Regions from separate parts of the Peribacillus sp. V2I11 genome, predicted to be linked through region 1. Evidence: a T-box and tRNA genes for the amino acid it is inferred to sense, from the RefSeq annotation. Region 1 holds a T-box; the other regions hold tRNA genes.
The links. A T-box is a leader RNA that pairs with one kind of tRNA and senses whether it is charged. The one in region 1 lies ahead of thrS (threonine--tRNA ligase), so its partner is inferred to be a tRNA-Thr.
Positions count from the first base shown of each region.

Region 2: it has a tRNA-Thr gene. The T-box ahead of thrS (threonine--tRNA ligase) is inferred to sense a tRNA for this amino acid. The anticodon was not compared.
Region 3: it has a tRNA-Thr gene. The T-box ahead of thrS (threonine--tRNA ligase) is inferred to sense a tRNA for this amino acid. The anticodon was not compared.

Region 1 covers NZ_JAUSYW010000001.1:3,524,660-3,531,595, reverse strand. Annotated here, with positions in the region: partial or broken gene thrS (threonine--tRNA ligase) at 1-1,835, opposite strand, end outside; T-box leader at 1,896-2,117, opposite strand; T-box leader at 2,148-2,368, opposite strand; T-box leader at 2,399-2,619, opposite strand; gene QFZ73_RS17220 (DUF7010 family protein) at 3,063-3,662, opposite strand; gene QFZ73_RS17215 (TetR/AcrR family transcriptional regulator) at 3,883-4,398, shown strand; gene QFZ73_RS17210 (SDR family NAD(P)-dependent oxidoreductase) at 4,475-5,419, shown strand; partial or broken gene QFZ73_RS17205 (IS1182 family transposase) at 5,790-6,936, shown strand, end outside.
Region 2 covers NZ_JAUSYW010000001.1:2,920,847-2,927,782, forward strand. Annotated here, with positions in the region: rRNA gene QFZ73_RS14150 (23S ribosomal RNA) at 1-1,872, shown strand, start outside; rRNA gene rrf (5S ribosomal RNA) at 1,991-2,106, shown strand; tRNA gene QFZ73_RS14160 (tRNA-Val) at 2,118-2,193, shown strand; tRNA gene QFZ73_RS14165 (tRNA-Thr) at 2,204-2,279, shown strand; tRNA gene QFZ73_RS14170 (tRNA-Lys) at 2,300-2,375, shown strand; tRNA gene QFZ73_RS14175 (tRNA-Leu) at 2,384-2,465, shown strand; tRNA gene QFZ73_RS14180 (tRNA-Gly) at 2,474-2,548, shown strand; tRNA gene QFZ73_RS14185 (tRNA-Leu) at 2,561-2,649, shown strand; tRNA gene QFZ73_RS14190 (tRNA-Arg) at 2,659-2,735, shown strand; tRNA gene QFZ73_RS14195 (tRNA-Pro) at 2,748-2,824, shown strand; tRNA gene QFZ73_RS14200 (tRNA-Ala) at 2,842-2,917, shown strand; tRNA gene QFZ73_RS14205 (tRNA-Met) at 2,946-3,022, shown strand; tRNA gene QFZ73_RS14210 (tRNA-Ile) at 3,033-3,109, shown strand; tRNA gene QFZ73_RS14215 (tRNA-Ser) at 3,130-3,222, shown strand; tRNA gene QFZ73_RS14220 (tRNA-Met) at 3,326-3,399, shown strand; tRNA gene QFZ73_RS14225 (tRNA-Asp) at 3,406-3,481, shown strand; tRNA gene QFZ73_RS14230 (tRNA-Phe) at 3,505-3,580, shown strand; tRNA gene QFZ73_RS14235 (tRNA-His) at 3,598-3,673, shown strand; tRNA gene QFZ73_RS14240 (tRNA-Gly) at 3,678-3,751, shown strand; tRNA gene QFZ73_RS14245 (tRNA-Ile) at 3,757-3,833, shown strand; tRNA gene QFZ73_RS14250 (tRNA-Asn) at 3,846-3,920, shown strand; tRNA gene QFZ73_RS14255 (tRNA-Ser) at 3,922-4,012, shown strand; tRNA gene QFZ73_RS14260 (tRNA-Glu) at 4,016-4,087, shown strand; partial or broken gene QFZ73_RS28935 (TraR/DksA C4-type zinc finger protein) at 4,402-4,878, opposite strand; gene QFZ73_RS14270 (1,4-dihydroxy-2-naphthoate polyprenyltransferase) at 5,020-5,940, opposite strand; gene QFZ73_RS14275 (isochorismate synthase) at 6,240-6,936, shown strand, end outside.
Region 3 covers NZ_JAUSYW010000001.1:1,479,517-1,486,452, reverse strand. Annotated here, with positions in the region: rRNA gene QFZ73_RS07230 (16S ribosomal RNA) at 1-323, shown strand, start outside; rRNA gene QFZ73_RS07225 (23S ribosomal RNA) at 499-3,431, shown strand; rRNA gene rrf (5S ribosomal RNA) at 3,554-3,669, shown strand; tRNA gene QFZ73_RS07215 (tRNA-Asn) at 3,679-3,753, shown strand; tRNA gene QFZ73_RS07210 (tRNA-Ser) at 3,759-3,850, shown strand; tRNA gene QFZ73_RS07205 (tRNA-Glu) at 3,860-3,934, shown strand; tRNA gene QFZ73_RS07200 (tRNA-Val) at 3,950-4,025, shown strand; tRNA gene QFZ73_RS07195 (tRNA-Met) at 4,104-4,177, shown strand; tRNA gene QFZ73_RS07190 (tRNA-Asp) at 4,183-4,258, shown strand; tRNA gene QFZ73_RS07185 (tRNA-Phe) at 4,271-4,346, shown strand; tRNA gene QFZ73_RS07180 (tRNA-Thr) at 4,354-4,429, shown strand; tRNA gene QFZ73_RS07175 (tRNA-Tyr) at 4,446-4,529, shown strand; tRNA gene QFZ73_RS07170 (tRNA-Trp) at 4,540-4,613, shown strand; tRNA gene QFZ73_RS07165 (tRNA-His) at 4,631-4,706, shown strand; tRNA gene QFZ73_RS07160 (tRNA-Gln) at 4,742-4,816, shown strand; tRNA gene QFZ73_RS07155 (tRNA-Gly) at 4,820-4,894, shown strand; tRNA gene QFZ73_RS07150 (tRNA-Cys) at 4,903-4,976, shown strand; tRNA gene QFZ73_RS07145 (tRNA-Leu) at 4,985-5,065, shown strand; gene QFZ73_RS07140 (hypothetical protein) at 5,485-5,775, opposite strand.

The DNA of each region.
Region 1 (6,936 bases):
CGACATTTTCAAATTCTCGTTCCCCGTATTTCCGGACATTCACTTCATTTTCTTTCTCTTCTTTATCTCCAAGGACCAGCATATATGGGATTTTCCCCATTTGCGCTTCCCTGACTTTATACCCCAGCTTTTCATTCCGATCATCAATTTTCACTCTTATCCCTTGATTCTTCAGTTCTTTTTGAACCTTTAAACAATAATTCAAATGAACTTGTGAGACAGGAATGATCTGTACTTGCACCGGGGCAAGCCATACCGGAAAAGCACCGGCAAAATGTTCTATCAGGATTCCAAAAAAACGATCGATCCAAATATGGCACGATGAATGACGACCGGACGAACTTTTTCATTATTTTCATCGATGTAAGTCAGATCAAATTTATCGGGCATTTGAAAATCAAGTTGAATTGTTGCACATTGATGGCTTCGTTTTAATGCATCCTTAATATGAAAATCAATTTTCGGTCCATAAAATGCCCCGTCCCCTTCATTTAATTGATAATGTATCCCGATGCTTCCCAGAACATTTTTCAAGGCTGTTTCAGAAGCTTCCCAAAGGGAATCATCGCCCATTGAATCCTCTGGGCGAGTCGAGAGCTCAACGGAATACTCGAATCCAAAAGTGCGATACACCTTATCAATCAGATGAAACACTTGTTTAATTTCACTTTCGATTTGATCCTGCCGAACATAAATGTGGGCATCATCCTGACAAAATGTACGGACCCGCAGCATCCCGTTCAATGCACCGCTATATTCATGACGGTGGACTTGACCGAATTCGGCCATCCGGATGGGTAAATCCCTGTAAGAATGAAAATGAGCATATGACCCGGACAGTTCATTGGCTTCATCGCGAATTTTGTTTGATCCACCTCAGTGAAGTACATATTCTCATGGTAATGATCCCAGTGACCCGATTGTTCCCATAACCGCTGGTTCATCATGAAAGGAGTCCGAACTTCGTCGTAATCAGCTTCAGTCTGAAGCTCCCGCGAGAACTTCTCCAATTCATTTCTAACGATTTGTCCTTTCGGTAAATAAAACGGCATTCCAGGGGCTTCCTCCGAAAACATGAATAAATCCAACTGCTTCCCTATTTTACGGTGATCGCGTTTGGCCGCTTCTTCCAGGAATTTAAAATGATCCTGTAAATCCTTTTTCTTTCGGAAAGCCACGCCATACACCCTTTGAAGAACTTCATTTTGATTGTCTCCCCTCCAATAGGCACCAGATACGCGAGTCAATTTGAACGATTTTACAAATGATGTGGATGGAAGGTGCGGCCCTTTGCATAGATCGACGAATTCCCCCTGTTGATAGAGCGTTAATTTTTCACCCTTAGGGATGTTCTTTGCTATATCCAACTTGAATGACTCCCCTCTGCCCTCGAAAAACTTCACAGCTTCTTCATAGGACACTTCGACCCTCTTAATTTCCAGATTTTCACTTATGATATGTTCCATCTCTTTTTCAATAACTTGTAGATCTTCTGAGCTTAAAGGATGATCTAATTTAAAATCATAGTAAAAACCATCTTCCACGACTGGCCCTATCCCTAATTCCACATTTTGGTATATTCTTTTTACAGCCTGCGCCAAAACATGCGCCGATGTATGTCGTAAAACTTGTAATCCTTCGTCTGAATCCAGAGTCAAGATCGACAGTTCGGCATCCTTATTCAACTTGAAACTTAGGTCAACCAGTTGCTTATCCAGTTTTCCTGCTACTGCCTTTTTCCTTAAACTTGAGCTGATGGACCCTGCCACACTTTCCACTGTCATCCCTTGCGGATATTCCCTTTGCTGCCCATCCGGGAATTGAACTTTAATCATTTTTTCACCCATCACATAAACACCCCTTTTTTAGTAATAAAAAAACGCACTCATCCCTATGCAAGGGACGAGTGCGTTTACCCGTGGTTCCACCCAATTTCCCATAAGCAAAAATCACTCATGGCTCTGGAGCTTGTAACGCAGCTTAGACGATATCAGTTACTCTCGTTCACCGATATAGCTCAAAGGCGGTAAATCAGTTTCCTAAGCCAGGAAGTTCGCAGCTGCCCTTCCCTCTTTGCAGACCGTAAAAATGATTCATGTCCTTATCATGGCAATATTTTCATATATAAAAAACGCACCCATCCCTATATAAGGGACGAGTGCGTTTACCCGTGGTTCCACCCAATTTCCCATAAGCAAAAATCACTCATGGCTCTGGAGCTTGTAACGCAGCTTAGACGATATCAGTTACTCTCGTTCACCGTATAGCTCAAAGGCGGTAAATCAGTTTCCTAAGCCAGGAAGTTCGCAGCTGCCCTTCCCTCTCTGCAGACCGTAAAAATGATTCATGTCCTTATCATGGCAATAATTATAATAATAAAAAACGCACCCATCCCTAAGTAAGGGACGAGTGCGTTACCCGTGATTCCACCCAATTCCCCATAAGCAAGAAACACTCATGGCTCTGGAGCTTGTAACGCAGCTTAGACGATATCAGTTACTCTTGTTCACCGATATAGCTCAAAGGCGGTAAATCAGTTTCCTAAGCCAGGAAGTTCGCAGCTGCCCTTCCCTCTCTGCAGACCGTAAAAATGATTCATGTCCTTATCAATGCTTCTAAAATGTAAATGGATTTTTATATTGTTATATATATTACAATATATTCCCATAAGTGACAACCTCAAATTTTTTAATTTCATTACAAACACAAAATGGGATAATTAGTAAAAAAGGAGTTTCTATGAAAAGTTTAAGCAATTGGTCTATCGTATTTGCAGTGATGGTACACTATCATTTTGCTGTTCCCTTGCCTTACCTAAAACCTCCGAGCTGCTTATGATCTCAGGATTCGGTGCGATACTTATTGGTATGTTATGCAGTTTCGGGGCCATGTATAAAAATGAAAAAGGAAAGTCGAAATTTTTGGCCGTGGCTGCATTCTTTCTTTTAAGTTTCATTCTCGTTTGGAATGAACCATTACAAATTGTCAGGCTCATGACCTGGATGAAGAATTAATCAAAATGAAAAACCCATTCACCATGACGGGTTTTTTGATTGATTGATTCAATCTTCATCGGCTAGCGTTCGACTTGAATTCTTTATTCTAAGCCATAGCGTAAGTCCAGTGGTCCAGAGAATTAGCGCGCATCCAAAGCCCAGCAATGATAACGGTGCAAGGATTTGATGCTCCCCAAGCATGACAGTGTCTGGCACAATAAGCAATGTGATAAGCGCTAATAAACAGAGAAGCACTCCTGTTGCATAGTAGATCTTGATTTGGAAAAGCGATGCCAAAGGTAAAAAATGAATCCCGACAATAATGGCGATGACTCCCGGTATAAGATCGGTCTGATCGATCAAGTTACAGATGGCAATGGCAATCCCGATAAGCAAACCTTCGGCAATGAAGACCATATTAAACAAAAATCCGATACGCTTCATACGCCTAGCCCCATTTTCTGAAACTTGATTGGTCATTTTTTGTGATGCATGAATTAATGAAATGCCGCCGATGACCATTATGATTCCTACCAATATTGCTGCGAGTTCCACGTAGGGAAACCCCCACCCCTGCAATCCCATTACACCAATACCAGCCCACAGTGTACCGAAGAATGCCATGAAAATCACTCCAATTCCAGAACCGCGAAACGACTCTTTCATCATCAGTTTCCTTTCATCCACAGTAATATCTTACATAGAATAATAATATTCGTACACTCCCCAATTATTCATCTCACAGTGCCCTTCAGTTTAACTCCGGGCAGCCCAAACTGGAAAAAAATGATTTAAATACCTTGTTGCAAAAATTACCATACTGCGATATTATGTTATTAATTAGTGATTGATTAATCACTAATTAATTAAAATATGGAGGATACCAATGGCCAGACCCAAAAAAGAGAATCGAAAAGATGACATACTGGAAGCTGGTTTGGAGGTTTTTGCAGAAAAGGGCTATTACAATACAACGACTGCCTTAATTGCAGAAAAAGCCGGCATATCCCAGCCATATGTTTTTAAATTCTTTAAAACTAAAGAGGAGTTATTCGTAGCGGCTCTGGATCGAGCATACGAAAGGATCCTTCAAGCTTTCGAAATTGAAACAGAATCCGAAGACCTTGTTAACCATATGATCAAGGTATATGAAGATTTGACTGATTCCAATCCAAATGAAATTGCCTTACAGGTCATAGGACTTTCAGTAACGGAAGATGCAATAAGGAACTCTACGCAGAAAGGGTTATCCAGCATCAGAAATCTCACGCTGGAAAAATTTCAATCTGCTGGAATTCCGAATGCAGAGGACCAAGTGACCACCTTCCTGGCAAGGGGGATACTCTGTAATATTTCCCACTTCATCAATATGCCAGAACTTATAGATGGCGGGAGCAGGTAAGGACCGATTTTCATCGGTTTCTTATTTTAATCATTCATTTAGTGATTGATCAATAAATAAAAAGGGGATGAAAGATATGAAAAAAGCCATTGTATTAGGAGCAACCGGTGGATCAGGTCAAGTCATCGTTTCAGAATTGTTATCCAGGGGAAAAGAAGTCATCGCTTTCGGGCGATCAGAGAGTAAGCTTGAGCAATTAATGAAAGAGCATGATCATCCTCAACAATTAACATACAGAATTGGTGACATCTTTGATTACAAAACCATTGTAGAGGCTGCAGAAGATGCGGAAGTCATTTTCCAATGCGCCAACGTTCCCTATCAAGAGATGGCTTTGAGACTCCTTTCACTTGGAGAAAGTGTAATGAAAGCAGCCGATATTTTAGGAAAGAAGATTGTCATTGTAGACGGGATATATGTTTATGGGCATCAAGTTGCGAAAGGAGATGAAAACCATCCAAAACAGCCGCATACAAAAAAAGGGAAAATCAGGGTGGAATTCGAGAAGCTTATATTCAGCCAAAAATGGAAAAATGCCGAAGCAATGATTGTCAGGCTGCCCGACTATTATGGTGCGACTTCACAGAACTCCTACCTTCAGCCAACATTGAATGGGCTGGCAGCAAATAAAATGACCGTTTTTATCGGGGACTTAAAAACACCAAGAGAATATGTCTACTTACCGGATGCAGCAAAAATGATCGTGGAAATAGCAGAAAAAGACGATTCCTATGGAGAAGATTGGAACATCCCTGGACCAGGGCTAATTTCCGGAAACGAAATCATCCAAATTGCCCGTCAGGTAACGGGACAGAAAAAGATAGTCATTCCCCTAACAAAAAACATCATTCAGATGCTCGGCTTTTTCAATCCTTTCATGAAAGAAGTAGTGGAAATCATGTATTTAACCAAAGAAGGATTCATTCTGGATGGAGAAAAATATGAAAACCGCATCGGCTCCATCCCTAAAACTCCATACAAAGAAGGAATGGAAGAAACACTGCGACTTTTAATGAGATAATTGCCGCTTTCGTCGATATATTCCTATTTTCGAAGATATAACTGGATTTTCATACAAATCCCCATAAAAAAACCTGAGTCCCAAAGGGATCTCAGGCCAGACTGTAGACAAACTCGATGAAAATCGAGTTTGTCTATTTTTATGGCTTGTACAATTTGGACGTTGATTTCCACTCCAGGCACTCGCTTTCCGCGGGCGGTCGGGGAGCCTCCTCGGCTTTCGCCTGCGGGGTCTCCCCTAGACGCGCTTTTCCCGCAGGAGTCTCGTACCTTCCGTTCCAATCAACTTTGTCTTACCTTTTAGATAGAACACTTTTGCCTGGAGTCATTTTTGTTTTAAAATAGAAGTATTAAAACTTGAGGTGATGAGGATGCTTTCTAAACATGATTCTATTCAGCGAGATCAACTTGAAATGATTACTTTAGATCAACTGGTGCCACCGAACCATTTGGTTCGTAAAATGGAGGCTGCCATTGACTTCACTTTCATTTATGACTTGGTGAAAGATATGTATTCAGAGGTAGGACGCCCAAGTATTGATCCAGTTATTTTAGTTAAACTGACTTTCATTCAATATACCTTCGGTATTCGTTCCATGCGTAAAACGATTGAAGAAGTTGAAACCAATATGGCTTACCGTTGGTTCTTAGGCTATGGTTTCCATGATAAAGTACCTCATTTCTCTACGTTCGGGAAAAATTATGAGCGACGCTTTAAAGATACAGACCTGTTTGAACAGATTTTCTATCGCATTTTAATGACAGCTGCTAATAAAAAGTTAATAAGTGCTGAACACGTTTTCGTGGATTCCACACATGTGAAAGCCAGTGCGAATAAACGGAAATTTGAAAAGAAAATCGTTCGTAAAGAAACACGAGCGTATCAAGGACGTCTTCAAGAAGAAATCAATCAAGATCGTGAAAACCATGGAAAAAAGCCTTTTCCACCAGATAAATTTTTGATAAAGAAGAGACCAAAGCAATTAAAGAAAGTACAACGGATTCTGAGAGTGGCTACTATGTGAAAGATGAACGAACAAAACAGTTTGCCTATTCATTCCACGCGGCCGCAGACCGCAACGGTTTTGTATTGGGAACGATTGTAACACCTGGAAATACACATGACAGTCAGATCTTAGAGCCACTAGTTGAACAAGTGATTGAGAAAGTTGGAAAACCGGAAGCCGTTGCCGCAGATGCAGCTTATAAAACACCAGCGATTACAAGCTACCTATTTAACAAAGAAATCATACCGGCTTTACCTTATACACGTCCTCGCACCAAAGAAGGATTTTTCCGCAAACAGGACTATGTATACGATGAACATTTTGATTGTTACCTTTGCCCTTCGGGCGAAACTTTAAAGTACTCAACAACAAATAAAGAGGGCTATCGCGAGTACAAATCGCCAAAACAAATTTGTACAACATGCTCATTTTTATCTCGGTGTACAGAAAGCAAAGACTGTCAAAAAGTGGTGACACGGCATATCTGGCAAACACATGTGGAAGAAGCAGA
Region 2 (6,936 bases), 600 kb from region 1:
GTTAAGTGGAAAAGGATGTGGAGTTGCTTAGACAACCAGGATGTTGGCTCAGAAGCAGCCACCATTTAAAGAGTGCGTAATAGCTCACTGGTCGAGTGACTCCGCGCCGAAAATGTACCGGGGCTAAACGTATCACCGAAGCTGTGGATTGACACCATTAGGTGTCGATGGTAGGAGAGCGTTCTAAGGGCGTTGAAGTCAGACCGGAAGGACTGGTGGAGCGCTTAGAAGTGAGAATGCCGGTATGAGTAGCGAAAGAAGGGTGAGAATCCCTTCCACCGAATGCCTAAGGTTTCCTGAGGAAGGCTCGTCCGCTCAGGGTTAGTCGGGACCTAAGCCGAGGCCGAAAGGCGTAGGCGATGGACAACAGGTTGATATTCCTGTACCACCTATACATCGTTTGAACGATGGGGGGACGCAGAAGGATAGGGTAAGCGCGCTGTTGGATATGCGCGTCCAAGCAGTTAGGCCGGAAACGAGGCAAATCCCGTTTCCATTAAGGCGGAGCTGTGATGGCGAGGGAAATATAGTACCGAAGTTCCTGATTCCACGCTGCCAAGAAAAGCCTCTAGTGAGATGTAAGGTGCCCGTACCGCAAACCGACACAGGTAGGCGAGGAGAGAATCCTAAGGTGTGCGAGAGAACTCTCGTTAAGGAACTCGGCAAAATGACCCCGTAACTTCGGGAGAAGGGGTGCTTTTTAGGGTGAATAGCCCAGAAAAGCCGCAGTGAATAGGCCCAGGCGACTGTTTAGCAAAAACACAGGTCTCTGCGAAGCCGCAAGGCGAAGTATAGGGGCTGACACCTGCCCGGTGCTGGAAGGTTAAGGGGAGAGGTTAGCGCAAGCGAAGCTTTGAACCGAAGCCCCAGTAAACGGCGGCCGTAACTATAACGGTCCTAAGGTAGCGAAATTCCTTGTCGGGTAAGTTCCGACCCGCACGAAAGGTGTAACGATCTGGGCACTGTCTCAACGAGAGACTCGGTGAAATTATAGTACCTGTGAAGATGCAGGTTACCCGCGACAGGACGGAAAGACCCCGTGGAGCTTTACTGCAGCCTGATATTGAATTTTGGTACAGCTTGTACAGGATAGGTAGGAGCCTGAGAAGCCGGAGCGCTAGCTTCGGTGGAGGCGTTGGTGGGATACTACCCTGGCTGTATTGAAATTCTAACCCGCGCCCCTTATCGGGGTGGGAGACAGTGTCAGGTGGGCAGTTTGACTGGGGCGGTCGCCTCCTAAAGAGTAACGGAGGCGCCCAAAGGTTCCCTCAGAATGGTTGGAAATCATTCGTAGAGTGTAAAGGCACAAGGGAGCTTGACTGCGAGACCTACAAGTCGAGCAGGGACGAAAGTCGGGCTTAGTGATCCGGTGGTTCCGCATGGAAGGGCCATCGCTCAACGGATAAAAGCTACCCCGGGGATAACAGGCTTATCTCCCCCAAGAGTCCACATCGACGGGGAGGTTTGGCACCTCGATGTCGGCTCATCGCATCCTGGGGCTGTAGTCGGTCCCAAGGGTTGGGCTGTTCGCCCATTAAAGCGGTACGCGAGCTGGGTTCAGAACGTCGTGAGACAGTTCGGTCCCTATCCGTCGCGGGCGCAGGAAATTTGAGAGGAGCTGTCCTTAGTACGAGAGGACCGGGATGGACGCACCGCTGGTGTACCAGTTGTCTTGCCAAAGGCATAGCTGGGTAGCTACGTGCGGACGGGATAAGTGCTGAAAGCATCTAAGCATGAAGCCCCCCTCAAGATGAGATTTCCCATGGCGCAAGCTAGTAAGATCCCTGAAAGATGATCAGGTTGATAGGTCAGAGGTGGAAGCGTGGCGACATGTGGAGCTGACTGATACTAATAGATCGAGGACTTAACCAACGCTTTAAAAAAATGAAATGCCTTCTTATTATCTAGTTTTGAAGGAATGAAAATTTCTTCTTGCATTTTCTCAAAAAGACGTTATAATAATATATGTCTTAAAAAAATGATAACAATGTTTGGTGACGATAGCGAAGAGGTCACACCCGTTCCCATTCCGAACACGGCAGTTAAGCTCTTCAGCGCCGATGGTAGTTGGGGGTTTCCCCCTGTGAGAGTAGGACGTCGCCAAGCAGGTTTTATATGGAGGATTAGCTCAGCTGGGAGAGCATCTGCCTTACAAGCAGAGGGTCGGCGGTTCGATCCCGTCATCCTCCACCATTTTACACCTGCCGGTGTAGCTCAACTGGTAGAGCAACTGACTTGTAATCAGTAGGTTGGGGGTTCAAGTCCTCTTGCCGGCACCATTTTAAGATAGTACAAGCACGAGCCATTAGCTCAGTTGGTAGAGCATCTGACTTTTAATCAGAGGGTCGAAGGTTCGAATCCTTCATGGCTCACCATTATATATGCGGGTGTGGCGGAATTGGCAGACGCACCAGACTTAGGATCTGGCGCCGCAAGGCGTGGGGGTTCAAGTCCCTTCACCCGCATCTTTCATGCGGAAGTAGTTCAGTGGTAGAATACAACCTTGCCAAGGTTGGGGTCGCGGGTTCGAATCCCGTCTTCCGCTCCACTTTTCGTATGTGCCGGGGTGGCGGAACTGGCAGACGCACAGGACTTAAAATCCTGCGGTAGGTGACTACCGTACCGGTTCGATTCCGGTCCTCGGCACCATCATAATATGCGCCCGTAGCTCAATTGGATAGAGCATCTGACTACGAATCAGAAGGTTGTAGGTTCGACTCCCGCCGGGCGCACCATGTTTTTTATTGCGGGAAGTAGCTCAGCTTGGTAGAGCACTTGGTTTGGGACCAAGGGGTCGCAGGTTCGAATCCTGTCTTCCCGACCACGTGATTTTTAATGAATGGGGCCTTAGCTCAGCTGGGAGAGCGCCTGCCTTGCACGCAGGAGGTCAGCGGTTCGATCCCGCTAGGCTCCACCATTTTTCAATCAGATACTTATATTATATTGGCGGTGTAGCTCAGCTGGCTAGAGCGTACGGTTCATACCCGTGAGGTCGGGGGTTCGATCCCCTCCGCCGCTACCAATAAATATAAGGACCTTTAGCTCAGCTGGTTAGAGCAGACGGCTCATAACCGTCCGGTCGTAGGTTCGAGTCCTACAAGGTCCACCATATTCATTTTTTAAAGCCGTGGAGGTATACCCAAGTTCGGCTGAAGGGATCGGTCTTGAAAACCGACAGGGGAGTCAAATCCCGCGGGGGTTCGAATCCCTCTACCTCCTCCATTTTTTCAAAAAGCAGCAAGTTGTTTTGAAACAACCTTACATAAAGGAAGCGGACGAAACAATATACACGAAAACTTGATGTGAATCGTTTCATTTTTACCGTCGCGGGGTGGAGCAGTCCGGTAGCTCGTCGGGCTCATAACCCGAAGGTCGCAGGTTCAAATCCTGTCCCCGCAATTATTAGGTCCCGTGGTGTAGCGGTTAACATGCCTGCCTGTCACGCAGGAGATCGCGGGTTCGATTCCCGTCGGGACCGCCATTCTTTAAATTCAATACATATGTGGCTCAGTAGCTCAGTCGGTAGAGCAAAGGACTGAAAATCCTTGTGTCGGCGGTTCGATTCCGTCCTGAGCCACCATATTTTAAAAAATTACGGCGATTGTGGCGAAGTGGTTAACGCACCTGATTGTGGTTCAGGCATTCGTGGGTTCGATTCCCATCAGTCGCCCCATTTCGCGGGTGTAGTTTAGTGGTAAAACCTCAGCCTTCCAAGCTGATGATGAGGGTTCGATTCCCTTCACCCGCTCCAAATATGGGCCTATAGCTCAGCTGGTTAGAGCGCACGCCTGATAAGCGTGAGGTCGATGGTTCGAGTCCATTTAGGCCCACCATATTCATATTGTTCCGCAGTAGCTCAGTGGTAGAGCATTCGGCTGTTAACCGAACGGTCGTAGGTTCGAGTCCTACCTGCGGAGCCATGGGGAAGTACTCAAGAGGCTGAAGAGGCGCCCCTGCTAAGGGTGTAGGTCGCGCGAGCGGCGCGAGGGTTCAAATCCCTCCTTCTCCGCCAGTTGGCCCGTTGGTCAAGCGGTTAAGACACCGCCCTTTCACGGCGGTAACACGGGTTCGAATCCCGTACGGGTCATAACAAAAAGGGAAGCATACATTCATGTATGCTTCTTTTTTTCATTTCTTTTCATTAATATAACTATCTTTTTGTTTATAGGGAATGTCTCCAAGGTTGGATTCTATATTTTCTTCTTCCAGTGCATCTTCAAATTCCTTTTGCTTTTTGTTCGGGATATCCACTCTATTTTTTCCTTCGATATCATTTGCGGCAAATCCTTCATAGTCCTCAGGAAATCCGTTCGTCTCATCTTCGGCTTTATAAAGATTATTATAATTGTCATGATCGCCGGTATAATCAGATGGCGTTTCGGATGTACCGAATTTGGCAACTTCACCAAAGCTATCTTCTTTATCCACCCTTTCGATTCCATGACGATTTTCAAAATGATCACCCTTGGATGGAATCAGTATATCCTCTTCCGCTGGCCGTTCTTGGGAAAGTGGCCGTTCTGGGGCATGCTCGACACAGTAGAGGGTGCATGGGATCGCTTCAAGCCTCTCGAGGGGGATTTCCATATTGCAGGTTTTACAATGGCCATACGAACCTTCTTCTATGGCTTTCAAAGCTTCATCGATTTTCTCCATTTCGGATTGTGCATGCTCATCGAGTGCTTGATTCCGTTCCATCTCGAATAATTCGGTTCCTAGGTCAGCAGGATGATTATCATAGGATGATAATTCCCCTACGGATTCCGTCTGGCTTTTATCCAGAATGGATTGTTCATCATTTTGAATTCTATTACTTAGCTCATTTTTTTCTTGAAGCAGTTCATTTTTGAATTTTTGCGTTTGTTGTTTCGTTGTCATATCCGATTCACTCCTTCTAAAGTCCAAAGCTCATTTTTTATTGGTAAGATGGTTGTATTATCTATTACCCGAATCGGAGTATAGGAAAACAATATGGTACGGAAGATAGAAAAAAGGACTGATGAGCTCAGTCCTGAGAGATTATATAAGATAGCTGATGAATAATCCAATGGCCATGAGTAAGCCAAAGAAGGTGTTCGTTTGGGCCGTGGCTTTCATTGCTGGAACCATCGTGATCGGCTGCGTTTTACCTACGAAGCCTTTGATTGCGGCCATGGCTTTCGGGATGCTTAGGAAGGCAAGGAGAATCCATGCCGTTACGCTTTCAGTAAGGACTAGTCCAACAAGCCATAGATAAGAGAAGGCGAACATGATTGCCATGAATGTCAGGGCGTTTTTCCTGCCCATCACTACTGGCATCGTTTTTCGGCCATGTGCCTTATCCCCATCATGGTCACGTAGGTTATTGGATAAGTTGATCAACCCGACCAATATTCCACTTGGAATGGCAATTAAAATGGCTGTTGAAGAGACAAAACCGGTTTGAATGAAAAAGGCGATCAGGATTATCAAAAAGCCCATGAACAATCCAGAAAAAAGTTCCCCGAATGGTGTATATGAAATGGGCAGGGGACCGCCTGTATAAAGATAGCCGACAAGCATGCAAACCAGTCCTACTGCAGCAAGCCACCAAGATGATGCGGCACAGATATAGATGCCCAGTAACAAGGCGATGGCATACATGCCAAGGGCCAGGGTCATGATTAGTTTGGGGGTCATCCCATGACGGACGATCCCGCCGCCTATGCCTACGGATTCCTCTGTATCCAAGCCTCTCTTGAAATCATAGTATTCATTGAATAAATTGGTTGCAGCTTGAATCAGGATACTTGCAATCATCATGGCAGCGAATAGTAACCAATTCACTCCATCTTCCAAAAGTGCAATCACAGTTCCAAGTAAAACTGGGACAAAAGCTGCGGTTAGTGTATGTGGACGAATTAACTCCCACCAAATCTTCCAGGTCCGTTTAAGGGGAAGTCCGTCGTATTCTGTTTGCATTATTTCTCTCCTCAAAATCATTATTGGTTCTCTCGAAATTATAACAAATATTGAAATGTTGCACAAAAGGTTATCCTAATAATGCAAGAAAAGTGGGTAAGGGTGATAATAGGAATTCAAGGATGTTGCATTTCCAAAATCAAGGATATTTCTCTACATTCGCTAAGATTCATATAATAAGGAAAAAAGCAGGAAAGAATCGTTCGGTAAAGGGGCGTTTTATTGACATGAGGTTGAAGGGAGGTGTATCTTTAAATAGGTTAAAAAGCTTTTAAAATGTACATTTGGGGGGATTTTTTTTGGCTATCTCAGAGGAAACTGAACAGTTTCAGGGACTGGCTTCAGCTATACAAAAGGCGAAGGACTTGAATGATCAAGTTCTATTCAGTCATATTAAGAAAGTTAATTGCAACAACCCCCTTTCATTTTATCAAGCTGGAAGAGAACGGTACGCGGGTGAACGCTTTTTCTGGGAGGACCCTGCAAAGGAAATGACCATCACCGGTTTAGGCAATGTAAAGAAACTCAAAGCGGCATCGAATGCCGAACGTTATAGAGAAGTCGAAAAGAGCTGGATCAAACTGCAGAATACTGCTGTCAAAACAGGGGTGACCGATTTAGAAGCGACAGGTCCTTTACTGTTTGGGGGCTTTTCTTTTGATTATGAAACTGACAGTACGCTCCTTTGGAATCAGTTCGGGGACAACCTGTTTTATATACCTGCCTTCATGCTGTCAATAGTGGGGAAACAAGCTTACTTAACGACAAACTTACTTTGTTCGCCTGATGATTCAGAAAAACTCTTCATAGACATGATAAATGAACGGGAAGCTTTCCTTTTCGAAAGCTTGGATGGCAATGGATTGGGGGCAAATTCCCTGGTTATGCAGAGGGAAGTCGAACCTGAGGAATGGAAGCGGACGGTCGCAGAGGCTGTTCAGGAAATCAAGACGACAGATCTCGACAAGATCGTTTTGGCAAGGGAGCTTCGACTTG
Region 3 (6,936 bases), 2.0 Mb from region 1:
GGCTACACACGTGCTACAATGGATGGTACAAAGGGCTGCAAACCTGCGAAGGTAAGCGAATCCCATAAAGCCATTCTCAGTTCGGATTGTAGGCTGCAACTCGCCTACATGAAGCCGGAATCGCTAGTAATCGCGGATCAGCATGCCGCGGTGAATACGTTCCCGGGCCTTGTACACACCGCCCGTCACACCACGAGAGTTTGTAACACCCGAAGTCGGTGAGGTAACCTTCATGGAGCCAGCCGCCTAAGGTGGGACAGATGATTGGGGTGAAGTCGTAACAAGGTAGCCGTATCGGAAGGTGCGGCTGGATCACCTCCTTTCTAAGGATAATTACGAGAGCGCTTTTGTTTTGTTCAGTTTTGAATGAGTGATTCATTCAATAGGAAAGACAATCATTACGATGTGATGGATTCTTTCTGCTTTGTTCCTTGAAAACTAGATAATAGATAGAAGGCAATTAATTTTTTTCAAAGCATCTGTAAGATCTTTTTTAACGGTTAAGTTAGAAAGGGCGCACGGTGGATGCCTTGGCACTAGGAGCCGATGAAGGACGGGACTAACACCGATATGCTTCGGGGAGCTGTAAGTAAGCTTTGATCCGGAGATTTCCGAATGGGGAAACCCACTGTTCGTAATGGAACAGTATCTTTACCTGAATACATAGGGTACTGAAGGCAGACCCGGGGAACTGAAACATCTAAGTACCCGGAGGAAGAGAAAGCAAATGCGATTTCCTGAGTAGCGGCGAGCGAAACGGAATTAGCCCAAACCAAGAGGCTTGCCTCTTGGGGTTGTAGGACACTCAACATGGAGTTACAAAGGAACGGGGTAAATGAAGCGATCTGGAAAGATCCGTCGAAGAAGGTAAAAACCCTGTAGTTGAAACTTCGTTCCCTCCTGAGTGGATCCTGAGTACGGCGGGACACGAGAAATCCCGTCGGAAGCAGGGAGGACCATCTCCCAAGGCTAAATACTCCCTAGTGACCGATAGTGAACCAGTACCGTGAGGGAAAGGTGAAAAGCACCCCGGAAGGGGAGTGAAATAGATCCTGAAACCGTGTGCCTACAAGTAGTCAAAGCCCGTTAATGGGTAATGGCGTGCCTTTTGTAGAATGAACCGGCGAGTTACGATTTCATGCAAGGTTAAGTTGATGAGACGGAGCCGCAGCGAAAGCGAGTCTGAATAGGGCGAATGAGTATGAGGTCGTAGACCCGAAACCAGGTGATCTACCCATGTCCAGGGTGAAGTTCAGGTAACACTGAATGGAGGCCCGAACCCACGCACGTTGAAAAGTGCGGGGATGAGGTGTGGGTAGCGGAGAAATTCCAATCGAACCTGGAGATAGCTGGTTCTCTCCGAAATAGCTTTAGGGCTAGCCTCAAGATGAGAGTATTGGAGGTAGAGCACTGATTGGACTAGGGGCCCCCAACGGGTTACCGAATTCAGTCAAACTCCGAATGCCAAATACTTATTCTTGGGAGTCAGACTGCGAGTGATAAGATCCGTAGTCGAAAGGGAAACAGCCCAGACCACCAGCTAAGGTCCCAAAGTATACGTTAAGTGGAAAAGGATGTGGAGTTGCTTAGACAACCAGGATGTTGGCTTAGAAGCAGCCACCATTTAAAGAGTGCGTAATAGCTCACTGGTCGAGTGACTCCGCGCCGAAAATGTACCGGGGCTAAACGTATCACCGAAGCTGTGGATTGACACCATTAGGTGTCGATGGTAGGAGAGCGTTCTAAGGGCGTTGAAGTCAGACCGGAAGGACTGGTGGAGCGCTTAGAAGTGAGAATGCCGGTATGAGTAGCGAAAGAAGGGTGAGAATCCCTTCCACCGAATGCCTAAGGTTTCCTGAGGAAGGCTCGTCCGCTCAGGGTTAGTCGGGACCTAAGCCGAGGCCGAAAGGCGTAGGCGATGGACAACAGGTTGATATTCCTGTACCACCTATACATCGTTTGAACGATGGGGGGACGCAGAAGGATAGGGTAAGCGCGCTGTTGGATATGCGCGTCCAAGCAGTTAGGCCGGAAACGAGGCAAATCCCGTTTCCATTAAGGCGGAGCTGTGATGGCGAGGGAAATATAGTACCGAAGTTCCTGATTCCACGCTGCCAAGAAAAGCCTCTAGTGAGATGTAAGGTGCCCGTACCGCAAACCGACACAGGTAGGCGAGGAGAGAATCCTAAGGTGTGCGAGAGAACTCTCGTTAAGGAACTCGGCAAAATGACCCCGTAACTTCGGGAGAAGGGGTGCTTTTTAGGGTGAATAGCCCAGAAAAGCCGCAGTGAATAGGCCCAGGCGACTGTTTAGCAAAAACACAGGTCTCTGCGAAGCCGCAAGGCGAAGTATAGGGGCTGACACCTGCCCGGTGCTGGAAGGTTAAGGGGAGAGGTTAGCGCAAGCGAAGCTTTGAACCGAAGCCCCAGTAAACGGCGGCCGTAACTATAACGGTCCTAAGGTAGCGAAATTCCTTGTCGGGTAAGTTCCGACCCGCACGAAAGGTGTAACGATCTGGGCACTGTCTCAACGAGAGACTCGGTGAAATTATAGTACCTGTGAAGATGCAGGTTACCCGCGACAGGACGGAAAGACCCCGTGGAGCTTTACTGCAGCCTGATATTGAATTTTGGTACAGCTTGTACAGGATAGGTAGGAGCCTGAGAAGCCGGAGCGCTAGCTTCGGTGGAGGCGTTGGTGGGATACTACCCTGGCTGTATTGAAATTCTAACCCGCGCCCCTCATCGGGGTGGGAGACAGTGTCAGGTGGGCAGTTTGACTGGGGCGGTCGCCTCCTAAAGAGTAACGGAGGCGCCCAAAGGTTCCCTCAGAATGGTTGGAAATCATTCGTAGAGTGTAAAGGCACAAGGGAGCTTGACTGCGAGACCTACAAGTCGAGCAGGGACGAAAGTCGGGCTTAGTGATCCGGTGGTTCCGCATGGAAGGGCCATCGCTCAACGGATAAAAGCTACCCCGGGGATAACAGGCTTATCTCCCCCAAGAGTCCACATCGACGGGGAGGTTTGGCACCTCGATGTCGGCTCATCGCATCCTGGGGCTGTAGTCGGTCCCAAGGGTTGGGCTGTTCGCCCATTAAAGCGGTACGCGAGCTGGGTTCAGAACGTCGTGAGACAGTTCGGTCCCTATCCGTCGCGGGCGCAGGAAATTTGAGAGGAGCTGTCCTTAGTACGAGAGGACCGGGATGGACGCACCGCTGGTGTACCAGTTGTCTTGCCAAAGGCATAGCTGGGTAGCTACGTGCGGACGGGATAAGTGCTGAAAGCATCTAAGCATGAAGCCCCCCTCAAGATGAGATTTCCCATGGCGCAAGCTAGTAAGATCCCTGAAAGATGATCAGGTTGATAGGTCAGAGGTGGAAGCGTGGCGACATGTGGAGCTGACTGATACTAATAGATCGAGGACTTAACCAACGCTTTTTAAAAAATGAAATACCTTCTTCTTATTATCTAGTTTTGAAGGAATGAAAATTTCTTCTTGCATTTTTTCGAAAAGATGTTACAATAATATATGTCTTGAAAAAATGTTAACAATGTTTGGTGACGATAGCGAAGAGGTCACACCCGTTCCCATTCCGAACACGGCAGTTAAGCTCTTCAGCGCCGATGGTAGTTGGGGGTTTCCCCCTGTGAGAGTAGGACGTCGCCAAGCTTATATTGTTCCGCAGTAGCTCAGTGGTAGAGCATTCGGCTGTTAACCGAACGGTCGTAGGTTCGAGTCCTACCTGCGGAGCCATTATTGGAGAGCTGTCCGAGTGGCCGAAGGAGCACGATTGGAAATCGTGTAGACGGGTAACCCTGTCTCAAGGGTTCAAATCCCTTGCTCTCCGCCATTTATACCTGGCCCGTTGGTCAAGCGGTTAAGACACCGCCCTTTCACGGCGGTAACACGGGTTCGAATCCCGTACGGGTCACCATTTAGTCAACATATTGGAGGATTAGCTCAGCTGGGAGAGCATCTGCCTTACAAGCAGAGGGTCGGCGGTTCGATCCCGTCATCCTCCACCATTTCTTAACGAGATCAAGTTGTTTCTGCTGAAACGCTCAACACGAAAACTTGATGCATAATAGCAACATTATTACCGTCGCGGGGTGGAGCAGTCCGGTAGCTCGTCGGGCTCATAACCCGAAGGTCGCAGGTTCAAATCCTGTCCCCGCAATCTATGGTCCCGTGGTGTAGCGGTTAACATGCCTGCCTGTCACGCAGGAGATCGCGGGTTCGATTCCCGTCGGGACCGCCATTTTTATTGCTTGGCTCAGTAGCTCAGTCGGTAGAGCAAAGGACTGAAAATCCTTGTGTCGGCGGTTCGATTCCGTCCTGAGCCACCATAGTAGTGCCGGTGTAGCTCAACTGGTAGAGCAACTGACTTGTAATCAGTAGGTTGGGGGTTCAAGTCCTCTTGCCGGCACCATGTTTCATCCATATGCGGAGGGGTAGCGAAGTGGCTAAACGCGGCGGACTGTAAATCCGCTCCTTCGGGTTCGGCAGTTCGAATCTGCCCCCCTCCACCATATTTCTTACAGGGGTATAGTTTAAAGGTAGAACAGAGGTCTCCAAAACCTCCAGTGTGGGTTCGAGTCCTACTACCCCTGCCAATTTCAATCCTATAATGGCGATTGTGGCGAAGTGGTTAACGCACCTGATTGTGGTTCAGGCATTCGTGGGTTCGATTCCCATCAGTCGCCCCATTTAATAAAACATGGTATAATGAATACAACGTTAATGGGCTATAGCCAAGCGGTAAGGCAACGGATTTTGATTCCGTCATGCGAAGGTTCGATCCCTTCTAGCCCAGCCATATGCGAAAGTAGTTCAGTGGTAGAATACAACCTTGCCAAGGTTGGGGTCGCGGGTTCGAATCCCGTCTTTCGCTCCAAAAACGTTGGCGGCATAGCCAAGCGGTAAGGCAGAGGTCTGCAAAACCTTTACCACCGGTTCGATTCCGGTTGCCGCCTCCAACATACATGCCGGTGTGGCGGAATTGGCAGACGCGCACGACTCAAAATCGTGTTCCTCTGGAGTGCCGGTTCGACCCCGGCCACCGGTATCATCAATAGCGAAGAATCGCTATTACAAAAAGCTTCACACTTAATTGTGTGAAGCTTTTTTGTGTTTATGACGTATTACAAAATATGTACAAAAAATGTGCGGGGGTATTGTGCAATGATTTTTCATCACTCAAGAATGAAGGAGAATTGAAACCAAGGAGCATACAATCCCGAATCAAACATTATTAAAGGTGTTAGGATATCATTTCACTTTCAATCTACACTATGACATACGTCTATGGAAGATACGAAACGATACATGAAGTTATTGGCCTCTGGGGAGAGGCATAATAAATATTCTCCATTAAAACAATAAGCAATAGTTTAGAGAACGTTCGTTCTTACGGTGGAAATGAAAAACGAATGGGTCAAAGAGCATTAACTCTCCCATTCGTTCCAAAAATAATGATTGCCCATTTCAGATTTCAATATTCATAGCATTTAGTTCTGCTTCCGTATAGCCAGCAGCGGATAGTGCGATTTCAATTTCTTCAGCAGCCTTATAATCAAATAATTTAAATTTAGACATTAAAGCGAAAGCATTTTGATCTTCAATTGCCAAGGCAACAGCTTCCACGTCTTGTAGTAACTTCAGGTCTTCAATGTAGAATTGAGCGGTTCTCATCGCTAAATACTCATTCAGTGTAGTTGAACTGTAGAAAAGTCTTGTTAAAGTGGCGATTGCGTTAGGAACGAAAATCTTATTCATAATTACCCCTCCACTATTCTTAATTTTCTGTCATTTTAATTACTACAAGTATGAGTCACCATATAAATGTTGTCAATCTTTATCTGTTGAGCATTTTTTTCACCAGAGAATGTATGTCTGTACTCAAATTGAGTAAATAGAAAACAGGTGACTTTGCCAAAGGCAAAATATCGCACCAAAGCGCACCAAGTAAGCGAAGGAACGGTTGCTGAGTTTATGAAGCGACCCAAAAGAAACATACAGAAAAGAGTCATGTTGATTCAAGCCCGGTTGCACGCACATACAAAAAAAAGACCCCTGCTTATAAGGCAAGGGCCTTAGGCTCGATCATAACAAGTTGGATAGAAGAGATACTTTTTATATAATGCATTTACCTCTTTATTCCGATGTTCCCCGATTTCATTTCTTAGCTGGCCTTCCATACATTTCATTAATGTTTTTGACTCCACTTACTTTTTTTATTAGAAAAAACCTTTTAATTTATCTGCTAGTTTTTTTTGTCTGTCTAGGAACAAATGCCCGTGCGTATCAATAGTTGTTGTAATACTTGAATGACCAAACCGTTCTTTAATGACAGTGATATCTCCTCCAAACTCAATTAGAGAGCAGGGTGAGAATGTCTGAAATCATGTAATCGTATAGGTTCTAATCCAGCTCGCTTGCAAATGGTAGGAATGCGTTTAGTAAATTGGTTTCTCGTAGGTGTTACTTCCCTAAAATCTTCATGTTGACTATTAATAAATTTTTAAAATTCTTTTGGAGTCCAAAAATTCTTTTTTTCTTTTCTACTCACAACTTAGGTAATGTATCACAAGGATTTTTTTGGATTATTCCTTCATCAATTGCAACATTAGTGGAGTTAGATATTTCTTCTAAAATAGTGTTAATAAATAATATTCTTTATTTTCATAATTTATAGAAAAAGATGAATCGGTACAAACTATAGATAGGTATATAATAAAAATGGGTATTTTTTCAAAAAAAGCAAGGTGCGGGAAGGTAGCTTTAAGTTATCCGAAAAAACGTTGAAGGTTAACTAGTATCTTACTAATTTAAAGGTGTATTCAATTTAAACTGAAATAAAGTAGGAAGAAATCGAATACTTTATATGTTAAATAATCAGTGGAATTCACAAAAATATGAAAGTGGTTAATGGGAATT